3 regions of the Streptomyces sp. NPDC047974 genome follow, and region 2 is predicted to be linked to each of the others. Evidence: riboswitches for the same ligand, from Rfam matches in the RefSeq annotation. Region 2 holds a riboswitch; each other region holds the start of a gene.
What was found. A riboswitch is a leader RNA that binds a small molecule or an ion and turns the genes downstream of it on or off. The one in region 2 is predicted to bind S-adenosylmethionine.
Positions count from the first base shown of each region.

Region 1 (5,770 bases), on a different contig from region 2:
CCTGCCGGGAGGGGTAGGCGGAGGCCAGGTGGACGACCCTGTCGTGCCACTCGGGGTGCTCGGTCAGCAGCTCCCGGTAGGCCATCAGGCCGCGCAGGATGTTCTTCGACAGTTCGGTGCGGTCGACGCGGACGATGGTCTTCCGGTCCCCGATCTCCTCGCGGAGCCTGGCCAGGCGTTCGTCGACCTGGGGGCGGTGGGCGAGGGCCCGCAGCTCGTCGCCGTCGACGCCGAGCGCGTACACCCGGACGCGGGTCCGGCCCTTCCCGGTGCCGTACCGGCGCCACTCCACGCCGTACCAGGGGTCGCCGCTCGGCCACACGCCCTGGGCGTAGCCGGTCCCGTCCTCGCGCTGCTGGAAGCAGCCGATGAAGGAGGACGCCCATCCCCAGGTGTGGAAACCGAGCTCGTCCGCGCCGAGCATGCCCCACAGCAGCTCCTCGACGATGTCGTCCGGCACCATCCGCAGGTACTCCGGCGACACCCACGGCGTGTGCGTGAAGTGACCGATCCTGAGGTCGGGGCGGAGCTCGCGCAGCATCCCGGGGACGAGCGCCAGGTGGTAGTCCTGCACCAGGACCGCCGCGCCCTCGGCCGCCTCGGCGGCCAGCGCCTCGGCGAAGGCGCGGTTGTAGGCGCGGTAGGAGTCCCAGCGGCGGCGGAAGGCGGCGTCGAAGACGGGCTCGCGGGGGATGTCGTACAGGTGGTGGTGGAGGAACCACAGCACCGAGTTCGCGATGCCGTTGTAGGCGTCGGCGTACACCTCCGGGTCGATGTCCAGCATCCGCACCCCGGGCTCGGCGACGCCGCGCCGGACGGCCTCGCGGTCGCCGTCGCCGAGCGCCGCGCACACCCACAGGCCGTCCTGGGAGTCCACGGCGCTCAGGCCGGAGACGAGGCCGCCGCCGCCCCTGCGGGAGGAGAGCGTGCCGTCGTCACCGAGCGTGTACGAGACGGGGCCTCGGTTGGATGCCACGAGTACGGAAGCCATGTGGCGAACCTAGCCCGTCCCGTAAACGCTCAAACGTACGTATACAAGACGGGCTGATCCGGCCACGCTGCGTCGCCGCAGGTCAGCCGCGTCGGCCGCGTCAGCCGCGCCGGCCTCGCAAGGCCGCCTTCGCCACCAGGCCCGTGCCGGCGAGCACCACGGCCAGTGCGCCGAGCAGCCACAGCCGCTCGCCGTGGGCACCGGTCTCGGCCATGGAGCCGCCGCCGTGCGGGGGGCCGGGAGCCGGGGGCGGGGCGAGCGCGGTGGGGGTGGTCACGGAGGGCGAGGGGGACGGGGCGGTCGGGCCGGTGGTGGGCTCCGTCGGCCCGTCCGTCGGGCCGGTGGGCCCGGACGCCGACGGTTCCGGTGTCGACGGGGACGGGCTCGGGTCCGGCTTCTCCAGCTCCGCGGTCACCGCGCACGCCGGGTCCTCGCCGCCCTCGCCGCCCTCGCCGCAGTGGGAGCGCGGGGAGCTCACCACGACCGCGTTGCGGAGCTTTCCGTCGCCCGTCGCCGGGTCCTTCACCTTCACCGAGTACGTGACGGTGGCCGTCTTCCCGGCCGGGAGGTCGCCGGTCCAGCCGATCCTCGGCTTCCCGTACGCGACCTCGCCCAGGTCCGCCCTCGCGTCGCCCGCGTAGTCGGCGTCGTCGAGGGTCCCGGTGAGGTCGTCGGCGAAGGAGGCGTCCGGGTGGTCGAGCCCGCTGACGTTCTTCGCGGTGATCGTGTACGTGAGGGTGTCCCCGGGCTTCACCGTGCGCGGGTGCGCGGTCCTGGTGACCTCCAGGTCCGGCACGGGCACGGAGAAGGCGAGGCCGGAGGGCACGTAGGTGTCGCCGTCGGTGGAGAAGGCCAGCTCGGCGGAGGTCGCGCCGACCGGGACCGCGCCGTCGGGGACGTCGAACTCCTTCGCGTCGACGGACAGGTTGTCGACGAGGTCCGGGGAGACCGCGCCGTCGCCGTCTCCGACGAAGAAGTCGCCGGTGTCGCCGGTGTCGCCGGTGTGCGCCTCGGTGACGTTCTTCCCGTCGACGAGGAACCTGTCGCCGGGGGTGTTCCCGTCGCCCTCGTACGCCGTCACGCTCGCCCGCGCCCTCCCCGGGGAGCGGTGGAAGCCGTCCACCGTGATCGTCGTCGCCGGGGAGGTCGAGCGCTGGAGGACGTGCCCGCCGTAGACGTGGACGGAGCGCCGCTCCGGCGCCTTCGCCGGGTCGGGGCCGGGGAAGCGGTACACGACGGTGAGGGACCAGCCGGCGACGCAGCCCTTGCCGTCCGGCGCCCAGACGCCGCTCACGCCGACCGCCACCGGCGCGTCCGTCCCCGAGACGCCCGCGAAGGCGGCGGTCACGTCGGACTCGCCCGTGTAGTAGTGCGGACCGCCGGTGCCGGCCGGGTCGACGACCATGCTGTCGATCGAGACGGGCGCCGCCGCCTTCGCCCCGACCGAGAGCAGCGGGGCCGTGGTCGCCGGGTCCCCGGGGGAGGGCGCCACATCGGCGCCGGAGAGGTCGCAGCGCTTCAGCCGCGCCCCGCTCGGGCCCCGGTGCGTGCCGTCGTTGCCGCCCCAGAAGAGGCGGGCGTACGCCACCTCGGCGCCCTCGGGGAGCCGGACCCGGCCGGTGCTGGAGCCGTACGCGTCACCGGTGCCGGCGGTGTCGAGGCGCCGCATCACGAAGGCGTCGTCGTCGTCCGCGCCCTCGCCCCTCGTGGCGGTCGCGCAGCGGGCCGCCAGGTCGGCGGGGGTCTGCGGACAGCCCATGACGGTGTTGCCGATGGTGGTGAAGTCCCCGTACAGGGACTCCTGGTACCGCTCGCCGAAGGGCTCGACGACGTCGGCGGCGGCGGGCCCGGCCGTCGTCAGCGAGAGCGCGCCCGCGGCGAGGGAGCCCGCCGCGAGCACGCGGAGGAGCGGGCGCGATGATCTGAAGTACATAAAAGGGCAATGTAGGCAAAACACATCATCTGCGGATGTTACGCCACGCGGCGCTGCGCGTACTCCGCGATCTCGACCATCGGCGGGCGCTCCTCCGTGTCCACCGCGTACGTGCGCGGCTCGAAGCCGTGCTCGCCCCGCTCGAACTGGGTGAGCACGGGGCGTACGAGATGGCCCCGGGAGAGCCGCAGCTGCGCCGTGCGGTAGATCGCCGCCGCCATCCGGCCCAGCGCCTGCCCGTCCTGGTGCCGGTGCTTGCGGACCCCGACGTCCACCTGCGCGAGGGCGTCCAGGCCCACCGTGTGCAGCGCGTCGACGAGGAGGCCCAGCTCCACTCCGTAACCGACGGGGAAGGGGAGCCGTTCGAGCAGCGAGCGCCGGGCCGCGTACTCGCCGCCCAGCGGCTGCACGAAGCCGGCGAGGCGCGGCCAGTGCAGGTTGAGCAGCGGGCGCGCCACCAGTTCCGTCACGCGGCCGCCCTGACCAGGGGTGTCACCGAACGGGCGGTCGTACATGGCCTTGACGAGATCGACGTCCTGGTCGGTGAGGAGCGGGCCCACGATCCCCGTGACGAAGTCCGCCGAGAAGTCCCGCAGGTCCGCGTCGACGAAGCACACGACGTCCCCGCCGGTCACCATGAGTGAGCGCCACAGGACCTCGCCCTTGCCCGGGACCGCCGGTATGCGGGGCAGGATGTCGTCGCGGGCGACGACCCGCGCGCCGGCCGCCGCCGCGACCTCGGCGGTGCGGTCGGTGGAGCCCGAGTCGATCACCACCAGCTCGTCGACGAGCGGCACCGCCTCGGTCATCAGCTCGCGCCGGATCACGCTGACGATGTCCCCGACCGTCGCCTCCTCGTTCAGCGCGGGCAGCACCACGCTGACCGTCGTCCCCCGCTTGGCGGCGAGCACCCGCTCCAGGGGGCGGTCGGACACGGACCAGGACCGCCGGGTCAGCCAGCGCTCCACTTCTTCCAGCAACGTGATCTCCATCTCGCGGATCGGACGACCGTCTCCACCTTCGAAGCCTTCGGTTACAGTCTTGAACAACGCGGAGGCCCGATGCATGTCGGGGTCCCGCCCGCGTCTCACAATCGAATACCGCTCATCCAGAGGGGCAGAGGGATACGGCCCGTTGAAGCCCCGGCAACCCTCCAGTCGGTTTGTCTTGCACCAGCGAGGCCCCCGGCTAGGGAAGGTGCCAAATCCGTCTCATGGCGAAATGCGTCATGAGGAAGATGAGGAGAAAGGGCCTCCCCTCCATGGCTGTACAGACCTCCGCACCCGCTGCCGCCGCCGCTGACACCACCGGCACCACCGTCGATCTCGGTCCCGCGTCCGGGCTTTCCTGTCGCGAATGCGGCGAGATCTTCGCCCTCGGCCCGATCTTCGCCTGCGAGCTCTGCTTCGGCCCCCTCGAAGTCGCCTACGAACTGCCCCTCGGCGACCCGGAGGAGCTGCGGAAGCGGATCGAGGCCGGCCCCGCGAACATCTGGCGGTACGCGCCCCTGCTGCCCGTCCCGGCCGACGTCGCCGAGAAGCCGAACCTGAACCCCGGCTGGACCCCGCTCGTCAAGGCCGACAACCTCGCCCGCGAGCTCGGCGTCGCCCCCGGCAAGCTCTTCGTCAAGGACGACTCCGGCAACCCGACCCACTCCTTCAAGGACCGGGTCGTCGCCCAAGCCATCGAGGCCGCCCGCGCCTTCGGCTTCACCACCCTCTCCTGCTCCTCCACCGGCAACCTCGCCGGCGCCGTCGGTGCCGCCGCCGCCCGCGCCGGCTTCCGCTCCTGCGTCTTCATCCCGCACGACCTGGAGCAGGGCAAGGTCGTCATGGCCGGCGTGTACGGCGGTGACCTCGTCGCCATCGAGGGCAACTACGACGACGTCAACCGCTTCTGCTCGGAACTCATCGGCGACCCGCTCGGCGAGGGCTGGGGCTTCGTGAACGTCAACCTCCGCCCGTACTACGGCGAGGGCTCGAAGACGCTGGCGTACGAGATCTGCGAGCAGCTCGGCTGGGTCATCCCCGACCAGCTGGTCATCCCGATCGCCTCCGGCTCCCAGCTCACCAAGATCGACAAGGGGCTCCAGGAGCTCATCAAGCTGGGCCTCGTCGAGGACAAGCCGTACAAGATCTTCGGCGCCCAGGCCGAGGGCTGCTCCCCGGTGTCGGCGGCCTTCAAGGCCGGCCACGACGTCGTGCGGCCCCAGAAGCCCAACACCATCGCCAAGTCCCTGGCGATCGGCAACCCGGCCGACGGCCCGTACGTCCTCGACATCGCCCGCCGCACCGGCGGCGCGGTGGAGGACGTGAACGACGAGCAGGTCGTGGACGCGATCAAGCTGCTCGCCCGGACCGAGGGCATCTTCGCCGAGACGGCCGGCGGCGTGACCGTCGGCGTGGCGCGCAAGCTCGTCGGGGCCGGCGTCATCGACCCGAACCTCACCACCGTCGTCCTCAACACCGGTGACGGGCTCAAGACCCTGGACGCCGTTGCCGACAGTTCTCAGGCGACCGCCACCATCCGCCCGAGCCTGGACGCGTTCCGCGACGCGGGCCTGGCCCACTGACACCCGCCGACACCCGTACGGAGAGCATCGACATGGCCGTGAACGTCCGCATCCCCACCATCCTCCGCACCTACACCGGCGGCCAGGCCGAGGTCCCCGCCGAGGGGGGCACCCTCGCCGAGGTCATCGCCGACCTGGAGAAGAACCACACGGGCATCGCCGCCCGCGTCCTGGACGACCAGGGCAAGCTGCGCCGCTTCGTGAACGTCTACGTGAACGACGACGACGTCCGCTTCGAGCAGGGCCTGGAGACCGCCACGCCGGACGGCGCGGG
Region 1 covers NZ_JBEZNU010000014.1:87,894-93,663, reverse strand. The annotation lists gene AB0E19_RS20965 (trehalose-6-phosphate synthase) at 1-991, opposite strand, end outside; gene AB0E19_RS20960 (hypothetical protein) at 1,092-2,924, opposite strand; gene AB0E19_RS20955 (glucosyl-3-phosphoglycerate synthase) at 2,963-3,904, opposite strand; SAM riboswitch class I at 4,026-4,168, shown strand; gene thrC (threonine synthase) at 4,186-5,496, shown strand; gene AB0E19_RS20945 (MoaD/ThiS family protein) at 5,529-5,770, shown strand, end outside.
Region 1: it holds a riboswitch for S-adenosylmethionine, as region 2 does, so the genes downstream of both, thrC (threonine synthase) here and AB0E19_RS23560 (IclR family transcriptional regulator) in region 2, are expected to answer to the same signal.

Region 2 (5,770 bases):
TCGGCGGGGAGTCGCTGACCTACGACGCGAACGGCAACCTCACCGACAACGTCTCGGACGCTCCCGGCAACCCCCGCCGCCAGCAGATCTGGGACGAGGACAACCGCCTGGCCTGCGTCCACGACACCTCCAGGAACCAGACCCAGCCCCAGGCCCCGTCCGCGTGCACGACCCCGGGCAAGCCCCCGACGGTCCGCTTCCTGTACGACGCGGACGGCAGCCGCGTCGTGAAGGACGGCGCCCAGACGACCCTCTACCCGAACCAGAACTACTCGGCCCGCAACGAGACGGAGTTCAAGCACGTCTTCGTCGGCACGACCCGCATCGCCACGAAGACGTCGAAGCCCGGCAACGCCTACGAGAAGGACCAGTTCTACTACCACGGCGACCACCTGGGCTCGACGACGTACGGCACGGACGGCACCGGCCGCCTGGCGGAACACCTCGACTACTTCCCTTCGGGCGAGGTCTGGATCGACGAGAAGCCGGGCGAGAAGAACCCGTACCAGTTCACCGGCAAGGAACTGGACGAGGAAACCGGCTACACGTACCACGGCGCCCGCTACTACGACCCGAGGTCGGGCGTGTGGCAGTCACCGGACCCGGCCCTGGGCGACTACCTGAACGGCGAGACCAACAGCGGCGTCTACAGCCCGGTCAACCTCGCGCTCTACGCCTACGGCAGGAACAACCCCGGCAACTACACCGATCCGACCGGCGCCTCGTGGGTGCGAGGCACGGCGAACCAGGTCGGCGGCGTGTTCGTCGGCTTCGGGCAGGCGGCCTGGGAGGCCGGCTCCGGAGCGGTCTCGGGTGCGTGGAGTGCCGCGAAGGCCGGATACAACTGCGCCGGGGACGTCGGAGCCTGTGCCACCGCGGTGCGGGACACCGCGTCCTCCGTGGGAACGGCGGTGTGGAACGACCCGGTCGGTGTCGCCAAGGCCGTCGGTGCCGCGGCCTGGGACGAGGCGACCGGCGAGATCCGCAACGAGTGGAGCCAGGGCAACTACGGAAAGGCCATCGGCCGCGGGGCCTTCGGGGCCGTGGAGGCCGTCTTCGGGGCGAAGGGCCTGAACAAGATCGCCAAGGTGGGCCTTCCGCCGTGCAAGAACAGCTTCACGCCCGGCACCGAGGTCGTGATGGCGGACGGCTCCGGCAAGCCGATCGAAGAGCTGGAACCCGGCGACCTGGTTCTGGCCACGGACCCCGAGACGAACACGACGGAGGCCAAACCCGTCACCGCCCTGATCTCCGGCGAAGGCGAGAAGCACCTCGTGAAGATCACCGTCGACACCGACGGCCCCGCCGGCGAGCGGACGGCCGCCGTCACCGCCACCGACAACCACCCGTTCTGGATCGAGTCGCTCCGCGGCTGGCTCGACGCCGAGGACCTGCGTCCGGGGATGGGGCTGCGCACCGACAAGGGCGCGTCCGTCGCGGTCGTGGCGGTGGAGGAGCGGACGGCGCCGCGGCAGCGGGTGCACAACGTCACGGTCGCGGACCTGCACACGTACTACGTGCTGACGGGTGGGACCCCGGTCCTCGTCCACAACTGCGGCGGAGCCGTGCCGCAACACCCGTCGACGTGCAACTGCGCGAACGGCGGCATACCGCAGGTGAGGAACGGCAAGCTCGCCGGCGGCGTCCACCCGGTCACCGGCGTCCCGTTCGACACGCAGGGATTCCCCGACTTCTCCGCCTGGCGCCACCCGCAGGTCGCGGACGTCCGGATCCAGCTCACGGGAGACAGGAAGAAGGACTTCGCGCTGGCCAACAAGGCGTCAGGGCTACGGGGGACCCCGGAAGGCTGGACCTGGCATCATCACCAGGACAGCGGGCTCATGCAGCTCGTCGACCGGGACATCCACGCCGAGACGGGCCACACCGGAGGATTCTGATGACGGAGGAGCTGTTCGACGACAGCGACTACTACACAGGCCCTCGGCTCGACAAGGAGATGGTCCGTCGAGCCGAGGAGGACCTGGGGGTACGGCTGCCGGACAGCTACGTCGAGACGCTCCTCCTCCGCAACGGCGGCACCCCGCGGCGCCGCTGCTACCCGACGCCGTTCCGCACGTCGTGGGCCGAAGACCACTTCGAGATCAGCGGCATCCGTGGAATCGGCGGAGCCCGGGGGATCGACGCCCGGTCCGGAGGGGGAAGCGCCTACCAGATCGAGGAATGGGGATACCCGGACATCGGAGTGGTGATCTGCGACACCCCTTCGGCCGGCCACGACACGGTGATGCTGGACTACTCCGAGTGCGGACCGTACGGCGAACCCGCCGTGGCGTACATCGACGAGGACCGTGTGCCGCGGCGGGTGGCGAGGTCGTTCGCCGAGTTCCTCCAACGACTGGAGCAGACCCGCGAGTAGGCGCGGGGGCGAGCACCGGACGGCTCCCGGCCGGCGCCCGGCCGGACCCAGGTGATCGGCATGCCCCGGGCCTGCGCCACCGGGCAGGCCCGGACACTCGGTGACGGCGTGGGCCGGCAACCCTGGGACGACAAGTACTGCGCTTCCCGGGGCCTGCCTGATCCGGCGCCCTCCCGCGCGGGACGCCGTTGCCCGGTAGCACCCGAAGTCTTGTATGGTTTCTCGCGAATCATCCAGAGGGGTGGAGGGACCGGCCCTACGAAGCCCCGGCAACTCCCCGGTCGACTCGGCGTTCCATGATCGCCGCGCGTCGTCGGGATCAGTGCCAACTCCGGCCCGCGCCAACGTGGCGCGGGAAAAGATGAGGAGACACGGTGCTCTCTGTGCTGCCTTTCACCCCGGCCCTGTCCCGCCCGGGCTTTCCGCGTACCCGTCTCGTGATCGTCGCGGCATTCCAGCCGACCGCCTCGGCTCTTTCCCGCTGATCATTCCTGCCCTCTCTCCCCCGGGCGAGGTCTCTGCGAGCCATGGCTCGCAGATCGAGACTGGAGTACCCCCTTTCATGAGCATTTCGGTCATTTCCAGTGGTGTGGGCGTCCTCGACAAGGCAGCGGTGATCCTCGACGCACTGGCGTCGGGCCCGGCCACTCTTGCCGGGCTGGTCGCCTCCACCGGCTTGTCACGGCCCACGGCCCACCGACTCGCCCTCGCACTCGAGCGCCACCGTCTGGTCGGCAGGGACCTGCAGGGCCGCTTCGTCCTCGGCCCTCGGCTCGGCGAGCTCTCGGCCGCCGCGGGCGAGGACTGCCTGCTGGCCGCCGCCGGCCCGGTCCTCACCTCCCTCCGGGACACCACCGGCGAGAGCACGCAGCTCTACCGGCGCCAGGGCGAGATGCGCGTCTGCGTCGCCACCGCCGAGCGGACCGCCGGCCTGCGCGACATCGTGCCGGTGGGGTCCGCGCTTCCCATGAAGGTCGGCTCCGCCGCCCAGATCCTGCTGGCCTGGGAGGAACCCGAGCGCTTCTACGAAGGTCTGCAGGGTGCCCGCTTCACGGCCGCCGCCCTCAGTGGCGTACGGCGCCGGGGCTGGGCCCAGTCGATCGGAGAACGCGAACCCGGCATGGCCTCCGTCTCGGCACCGGTCCGCGACTCGTCCCAGCGTGTCGTCGCCGCCGTCACGATCAGCGGCCCGATCCAGCGCCTCACCCGAAACCCCGGTGTCCGGCTCGCGCAGGCCGCCGTCGACGCGGCCGACCGCCTCACCGAAGCCGTCTCGCACCCCTGACCCCGCCAGCACGACGTGGCGGCCCTGGCTCTCCCCCGCCCGCCCGAGCCACCGCCCGGCTCCTCGGCCACACCGTTCGCGCCGCAGCACGCACCCGAAGGAGAGGACGTACGTGGAAGACCGCATGCGGCAGGAACAGGCGAGTCCCGCCGCGCGAAAGCGCGTCCAGGACAGCTTCGTCCTGCAGGACCCGACGTCCCACCTCGGTGCACGGATCACCCACATCGGCACCGTCCTCAAGCCCGGACGCCCCCTGACCGTCTGCCGGCTGGATGTCTACGGCGTGCAGGCCGACGGCTCCCGCAAGCTCGTCGCCGACGGCCGGCAGACCCTGATCCGCGTCGCCAGGACCGCCCGGTGAGCCCCCGACCGGCCCCTCCCGTCCTGCCGTCGTGGCTGACGTGGTGGCAGCGGCCCTTCCCCGACGCCAACACCCTCCTGCTGCCCGGACGGCAACCGGCCCTCGTCGACAGCGGCTTCGTCGGCCACGCCGACGAGACAGCCGCCTGGGCCCGGGCGAACGCCGGGACCATCGACCTGGTCGTCAACACCCACTGGCACTCCGACCACGTCGGGGGCAACGCCCTCCTCCAAGCCGGGGGCGCCGCCATCGCCGCGGGCACCCCGGAGGCCGAGCCGATCTCCCGCCGGGACCCGGGCTGCTGCGCCGCCGAGTACCTGGACCAGCCGGTCGCCCCGTACACCGTGGACGTCCCGCTCGAGGACGGCCGGCTCCTACGGCTGGGCGATGCCGACTGGGAAGTCGTCCGCACCCCCGGCCACACGCCGGGCCACCTGGCGTTGTGGCAGCCGGAGGAGAGGCTGCTCGTGGTCGGTGACGCACTGTCGGACTACGACGTCGGCTGGGTCAACCTCGCCCTCGACGGCCCCGACGCGGCCGACACCGCACTGGCCTCGCTCAAGCGGATGGCCGACCTCGATCCGCGCCTGATACTCCCCTCCCACGGCCCGATCCCCACCGACCCCGCAGCCGCGTTCGCCGCCGCCCTGCGCCGTGCCCAGCGGCTCGTCGACGACCCGGCCGGAGCGGTCTGGTACGGCGCACGGCGGATCTTCGCCTTCGCCCTGATGATCCGCGACGGGATTCCGGCCGACGAGGTCGAGCCGTACCTCCACGCCCGTGCCTGGCTGACCGACGCCGCCCGCCTCCTGGACGTGACCCCCGAGGACCTCGCCGCCGAACTGGTCACCACCATGCTCGGCAGCCGTGCCGTCGTCCTGCGCGACGGCCGCCTCCGCGCCGCCGCCGACCACGCTCCCGTGGCGGCCGAGACGCTCCGTGTGCCGTACCCGCGGGCTTGGCCGGGCACGGGGCCGCGCTGAGCGCGGGGCGGGAGGGATCCCTTCTCAGTCGGGCAGGCCCCAGAAGGAGCCGTGCAGGCCGACCTCGGCGAAGTAGGAGGCCGCGGCGGCGGGGTCACGGCGGACGTAGCCCGCGTCCAGGCGTCCGGTGTACCAGTCGCCGGCGAAGCGCCACAGCGTGGGCAGGTCCATGACGTAGCCGCGCTCGTGCCCCGTCCTGTGCAGCCAGGTGTCGACGCAGTCGGTGGAGCAGAACAGGCGCTGGTTGCCGCAGGTGCGCACGACGTCGTCCCAGGCCCGGTTCATCGGGGTGAGGAAGTGGGCCACCTGGTCGCCCTTCGGGGGTGCCTCTCGGCCGACCACCCAGGCGTGCGGGGTGTCGCAGGCCGGGCAGCGGGTCGCGACCAGTACGTCGGGTTCGTCCTTCAGCAGGTGGGGCAGGGCGAACGAGTCCCAGGCGCACCCGCCCCACCACAGGGTGTGCGCGCCCATGACGGAGAAGCCGAGCGGCACGGAGGCGAACGGGTGGGCCATCACGACGCGGTCGCCGTCCTTCGGATCCAGGACCAGATCGTGGCGCGTGTGGAGGGTGCGCAGTTCCTGGCGCACGCGGTCGGGAGCGAGCGCGGTGAGTGCGGCGGTCTCCGGGACGCTCGGAGCCCGGCCTGTGCGTGCGAAGCCGTGGTAGACGGCCAGGCGGACCCTCTCCGTCCCGTCGAGGCTCATCGGTACTGTCGAGGCGTTCTCGGTCATTCCTGTGGTTCCTTCGCTGATGGAGGCGATGG
Region 2 covers NZ_JBEZNU010000017.1:27,476-33,245, reverse strand. The annotation lists gene AB0E19_RS23570 (SpvB/TcaC N-terminal domain-containing protein) at 1-1,898, shown strand, start outside; gene AB0E19_RS23565 (SMI1/KNR4 family protein) at 1,898-2,377, shown strand; SAM riboswitch class I at 2,604-2,745, shown strand; gene AB0E19_RS23560 (IclR family transcriptional regulator) at 2,940-3,662, shown strand; gene AB0E19_RS23555 (hypothetical protein) at 3,775-4,023, shown strand; gene AB0E19_RS23550 (MBL fold metallo-hydrolase) at 4,020-5,006, shown strand; gene merB (organomercurial lyase) at 5,031-5,738, opposite strand.

Region 3 (5,770 bases), on a different contig from region 2:
CCAGCCGGAGGACATCAAGGACAAGCGCGAGCTCGAGTGGTCGCACGAGGGCATCGTCGCCTTCTCGAAGATCTGCACCCACGTCGGCTGCCCGATCTCGCTGTACGAGCAGCAGACGCACCACGTGCTCTGCCCGTGCCACCAGTCCACCTTCGACCTGTCCGACGGCGCCCGAGTCATCTTCGGCCCGGCCGGTCACGCCCTCCCGCAGCTGCGGATCGGCGTGAACGACAAGGGCTTCCTCGAAGCGCACGGCGACTTCGACGAGCCCGTCGGTCCCGCATTCTGGGAGCGCGGATGAGCACTGTGACCAACACGCAGAAGAAGGCGCCCGCCGGTGAGCGGGTCGCCGACTGGGCCGACGGCCGCCTGGGGATCTACACGCTGGCCAAGGCCAACATGCGGAAGATCTTCCCGGACCACTGGTCCTTCATGCTGGGCGAGATCTGCCTCTACAGCTTCCTCATCATCATCCTGACGGGCGTCTATCTGACGATGTTCTTCCACCCGTCGATGAACGAGGTGGAGTACGCCGGCTCGTACGTCCCGCTCCAGGGACAGCTGATGTCCGAGGCGTTCAACTCGACCATGCACATCTCCTTCGAGGTGCGCGGTGGTCTGCTCATCCGGCAGATCCACCACTGGGCGGCGCTGATCTTCCTCGCCGGCATGTTCGTGCACATGATGCGCGTCTTCTTCACCGGCGCGTTCCGCAAGCCGCGTGAGATCAACTGGCTGTTCGGCTTCCTGCTGTTCTTCCTGGGCATGTTCACCGGCTTCACCGGTTACTCGCTCCCGGACGACCTGCTCTCCGGCACCGGTGTCCGCTTCATGCAGGGCGCGATCCTGTCCGTGCCGATCGTCGGCACGTACCTGTCGATGTTCCTCTTCGGCGGCGAGTTCCCCGGCGGCGACTTCGTCGCGCGGTTCTACTCGGCGCACGTGCTGCTGCTCCCCGGCATCATGCTGGGCCTGGTGGTCGCGCACCTGATCCTGGTGTTCGTCCACAAGCACACGCAGTTCGAGGGCCCCGGCCGGACGAACAAGAACGTCGTCGGCATGCCGCTGCTCCCCGTGTACATGGCGAAGGCCGGAGGCTTCTTCTTCCTGGTCTTCGGCGTCATCGCGGTGATCGCCGCGGTCGCCTCGATCAACCCGATCTGGGCGCTCGGCCCGTACCGCCCGGACCAGGTGTCCACCGGCGCCCAGCCCGACTGGTACATGGGCTTCGCCGAGGGTCTGATCCGTGTCATGCCGGGCTGGGAGATCAACCTGTGGGGCCACACGCTGGTCCTCGGTGTGATGATCCCGCTGGCGATCTTCCCGGCGGTCCTCGCGGCCATCGCGGTCTACCCGTTCATCGAGTCCTGGATCACGGGTGACAAGCGCGAGCACCACATCGCGCAGCGCCCGCGCAACGCTCCGACGCGCACCGCCTTCGGTGTCGCCTGGATCACCGCGTACATGATCATGCTCGTCGGTGGTGGAAACGACCTCTGGGCGACCCACTTCCACCTGTCGATCAACTCGATCACCTGGTTCGTGCGGATCTTCTTCTTCGTCGGCCCGGTCATCGCGTTCATCGTCACCAAGCGGATCTGCCTCGGCCTCCAGCGCCGGGACAAGGACAAGGTGCTGCACGGTCGCGAGTCCGGCATCATCAAGCGCCTGCCGCACGGTGAGTTCGTCGAGGTCCACGAGCCGCTCAGCCAGGGCGAGCTGTACAAGCTCACCGCGCACGAGCAGTACGAGCCCGCCGCGCTGCCGCCGGCCGTCGACGAGAACGGCGTCCAGCGGAAGATCGGCGCGATGGAGAAGCTCCGGGTCAAGCTGAACAAGGGCTACTACGGCGACGACAACCAGGTCGCCAAGCCCACCCTTGAGGAGTACAAGGAGATCCAGAGCGGCCACGGCCACCACTGAGACCCTCCTGACCTCCTGATGTAGGTCGCCACGGCGAGAGCCCCGTCCATTCGATGGACGGGGCTCTTTGCCGTTCCCGCGGATCGATAGGCTGGACCCCGTATCCGACGCACGATCATCAGGAGCTGCCATGAGCGCTGTGACCCCCGCTGGAGGACCTACCACGGCGGGCCGCTCCTGGCCCGTCCTCCTGAACGGCCTCCTGGAGGGGAAGAACCTCTCCGCCGACGACACCGCCTGGGCGATGGACCTGATCATGAGCGGCGAGGCGACCGACGCCCAGATCGCCGGCTTCATGGTGGCGCTGCGGGCCAAGGGCGAGACCGTCGAGGAGATCAGCGGGCTGGTCCGGACGATGTACGCGCACGCCAACACCATCGAGGTGCCCGGACCGGCCGTCGACATCGTCGGCACCGGCGGCGACGGCGCCAAGACCGTCAACATCTCCACGATGGCCTCGATCGTCGTCGCCGGCACCGGCACGAAGGTCGTCAAGCACGGCAACCGCGCCGCCTCCTCCGCCTCCGGCTCCTCCGACGTCCTGGAGAAGCTCGGCATCAACCTCGGCCTCACCCCGGCGCGGGTCGCCGAGGTCGCCGAGGAGGCCGGCATCACCATCTGCTTCGCGGTGAAGTTCCACCCCTCCCTCCGGCACGTCGCCGCCGCCCGCGGCCAGCTCGGCATCCGCACCACCTTCAACGTGCTCGGCCCGCTCACCAACCCGGCCCGGGTGCGCGCCCAGGCCGTCGGCGTCGCCGACCCGCGGATGGCGCCGATCGTCGCCGGGGTCTTCGCCGAGCGCGGCAACTCGGCCCTGGTGTTCCGCGGCGACGACGGCCTGGACGAGCTGACCATCACCGGCACCTCCCGGGTGTGGGTGGTCCGGGACGGCGCCGTCCGCGAGGAGGTCTTCGACCCGAAGGACGTCGGCATCGACTACGCGCCCCTGGAGGCGCTGCGCGGCGCCGACGCCTCCTTCAACGCCGATGTGGCCCGCCGCCTCCTGGCCGGCGAGACCGGACCCGTACGGGACGCGGTGCTGCTCAACGCGGCGGCGGCGCTCACCGCCCTGGAGCCCGGCGAGGGCACCCTCGCGGACCAGCTGCGGGCCGGGATGGCGCGGGCCGCCGAGTCGATCGACTCCGGGGCCGCCCGCGCGGCCCTGGACCGCTGGATCGCCGCCAGCAACGCCTGAGCCGCCCGCCGCGGTCCGCGCGACACCCGTTCCGGAATGCGGACGGGGTTGCGCGGACCGCGAGCGGTGGCATACGTTCGGCGACAGGTCATGAGTGACAGCCCTCAAGCCCCGGCTGGCTGTCCGGCAACCCTCCGTCCGTGGCGGGGTGCCCCGGGTGAAGACCAGGCCGTGGACAGCAAGGTCCTCGGCAAGCGCGGACCCCTGCGCCATCCCTGGGGTCCTGGTCCTCGAGGGAGCGGTCTCGTGAGCAAGCGAATGCGTTAGGGCCTCCGGCCCCTTCCTCCCACCTCCGTGCGGCCACCCGTTCTCTTCCCGTGCCGCGCGTCGAGGTCAACACCCGTACGCGGTACGCCCCTTGGCGTCGCCCTGCGGGTCCTTCACGCCACTCGCCTCGTCCCGCCGGGAGATTCCGCCATGTCCGCACGCCCGAACACCGCCGTCGAGACCGCCTCCGCCGCCGACGCCGACGCCTGCTGCACCGGGCCGCTGCCCGTGCTCGGCCGGGACGTCACCGTCCCGCTCGTCACCGGCGGCGAGGTGACCTACGCGGCCCTCGACTACGCGGCCAGCGCCCCCGCCCTCCAGCGCGTCTGGGACGACGTCGCCGCCTACGCCCCGTACTACGGCAGCGTGCACCGGGGCGCCGGCTACCTCTCCCAGCTCTCCACCGACCTCTTCGAGCAGAGCCGCGCCACCGTCGCCGCCTTCCTCGACTGCCGCGACGGCGACCAGGTCGTCTTCACCCGCTCCACCACCGACTCGCTCAACCTGCTCGCCCAGGTGGTCCCCGCCGACTGCCAGGTCTTCGTCTTCGAGACCGAGCACCACGCCTCCCTGCTGCCCTGGCGCGACGCCCAGGTGACGTACCTCAACGCCCCGCGCACCCCCGCCCAGGCCGTCGAGACGCTGGAGCGGGCCCTCGCCGACCGTGACCCCTACGGCCCGGCCCTGGTCTGCGTCACCGGCGCCTCCAACGTGACCGGCGAGCTGTGGCCGGTGCGCGAACTCGCCGCCGCCGCCCACGCGCACGGCGCCCGGATCGTCCTCGACGCCGCCCAGCTCGCCCCCCACCACCCGGTCTCCGTGAAGGACCTGGACGTCGACTGGGTCGCCTTCTCCGGACACAAGCTGTACGCGCCCTTCGGCTCCGGCGTCCTCGCGGGCCGCGCCGACTGGCTCCAGGCCGCCGAGCCGTACCTGGCCGGCGGCGGCGCCTCCCGCACGGTGGCCCGCCGGGCCGACGGCGGCGTGGACGTCGAGTGGCACACCACCGCCGCCCGCCACGAGGCCGGCTCCCCGAACGTCATCGGCGTCTACTCCATCGCCTCCGCCTGCAAGGCGCTCACCGAGGCCGGCTTCGACACCCTCGTCGCCCGCGAGCAGCACCTCATCGACACCGTCCGCGCCGGGCTCGCCGAGGTCCCCGAGGTCCGCGTCCTCTCCCTCTTCGGCGACGATGCCCCGCGCGTCGGCGTCATCTCCTTCGTGGTCGAGGGCTGGAACAGCTCCCACTTCGCCGCCGCCCTCTCCGCCGAGTACGGCATCGGCGTCCGCGACGGCCTGTTCTGCGCCCACCCGCTGGTCCGCACCCTCCTCGGCTCCGACCCGCAGGACGTCGGCGAGTGCGGCGCCCCCGAGCCGGCCGCCCCCGGCGAGCGGTCCCTCAACGCCATCCGCGTCAGCTTCGGCGCCGGTACGCCGGACGAGCACGTCGAGCGCTTCGTCGGCGCCGTGAAGGAGCTCGTCCGCGACGGCGCCCAGTGGAAGTACCGCACGGAGGACGGCCGCTGCGTGCCCGACCGCGGCTGACACCGGCCGCTCAGGCGGCCAGCCTCGTCCCCAACAGGACCATGCGCAGGGTGCGTTCGGCCGCGTCCGCCAGGAACTCGGCGCCCCGGTCGAGCGCCTCGGGCAGTGCCACGGGCGCGGGCAGGATCGAGCCGTAGGCGTCGACCCCCACCGCCCGCACCTCGTGGACGCCCCGGCCGAGCGTCCCGGCCAGCGCGAGCACCGGCACCCCGTGGGCCCTGGCCCGGCGGGCCACCTCCGCCGGGACCTTGCCCCGCACGGTCTGACCGTCCAGGGCGCCCTCCGCGGTGATCACCAGGTCGGCGCGGGCCAGCCGGGCGTCCAGGTCGACGTGGTCGAGCAGCACCTCGAAGCGGGGGAGCAGCCGGGCGCCGAGCGCGGCGAGTCCCGCGCCGAGCCCGCCGGAGGCACCGGACCCCGGAGCCGTCCCGATCCCGGCGGGCGCGCCCAGGTCCCGTACGAGCAGGGCGGCCCAGCGGTCCAGGGCCGCCGCCAGCTCCTCGACCCGCTCCGGGTCCGCGCCCTTCTGCGGGCCGAAGACCCGGGCCACGCCCCGCTCGCCGGTGAGCACGTTGTAGGGATTGCAGGCCACGAGCAGCTCGGTGGCCGCGAGCCGCGGATCGAGCCCGGCCGGGTCGATCCGGGCGAGACGTGTCAACGCGCCACCCCCCAGGGGGAGTTCGGCTCCCTCGGCGTCCAGGAGTCGGGCGCCGAGGGCCTGGAGCGCACCCGCTCCGCCGTCCGAGGTGCCGGAGTCGCCGCAGCCGACCAGGACGCGGCGGACCCCGGCGTCGAGCGCGGCCCGGATCAGCTCCCCCACCCCGTAGGTGGTGGTGGCGC
Region 3 covers NZ_JBEZNU010000003.1:118,240-124,009, forward strand. The annotation lists gene AB0E19_RS06270 (Rieske 2Fe-2S domain-containing protein) at 1-301, shown strand, start outside; gene AB0E19_RS06275 (cytochrome bc complex cytochrome b subunit) at 298-1,923, shown strand; gene trpD (anthranilate phosphoribosyltransferase) at 2,054-3,118, shown strand; SAM riboswitch class IV at 3,205-3,321, shown strand; gene AB0E19_RS06285 (aminotransferase class V-fold PLP-dependent enzyme) at 3,536-4,930, shown strand; gene AB0E19_RS06290 (glycerate kinase) at 4,941-5,770, opposite strand, start outside.
Region 3: it holds a riboswitch for S-adenosylmethionine, as region 2 does, so the genes downstream of both, AB0E19_RS06285 (aminotransferase class V-fold PLP-dependent enzyme) here and AB0E19_RS23560 (IclR family transcriptional regulator) in region 2, are expected to answer to the same signal.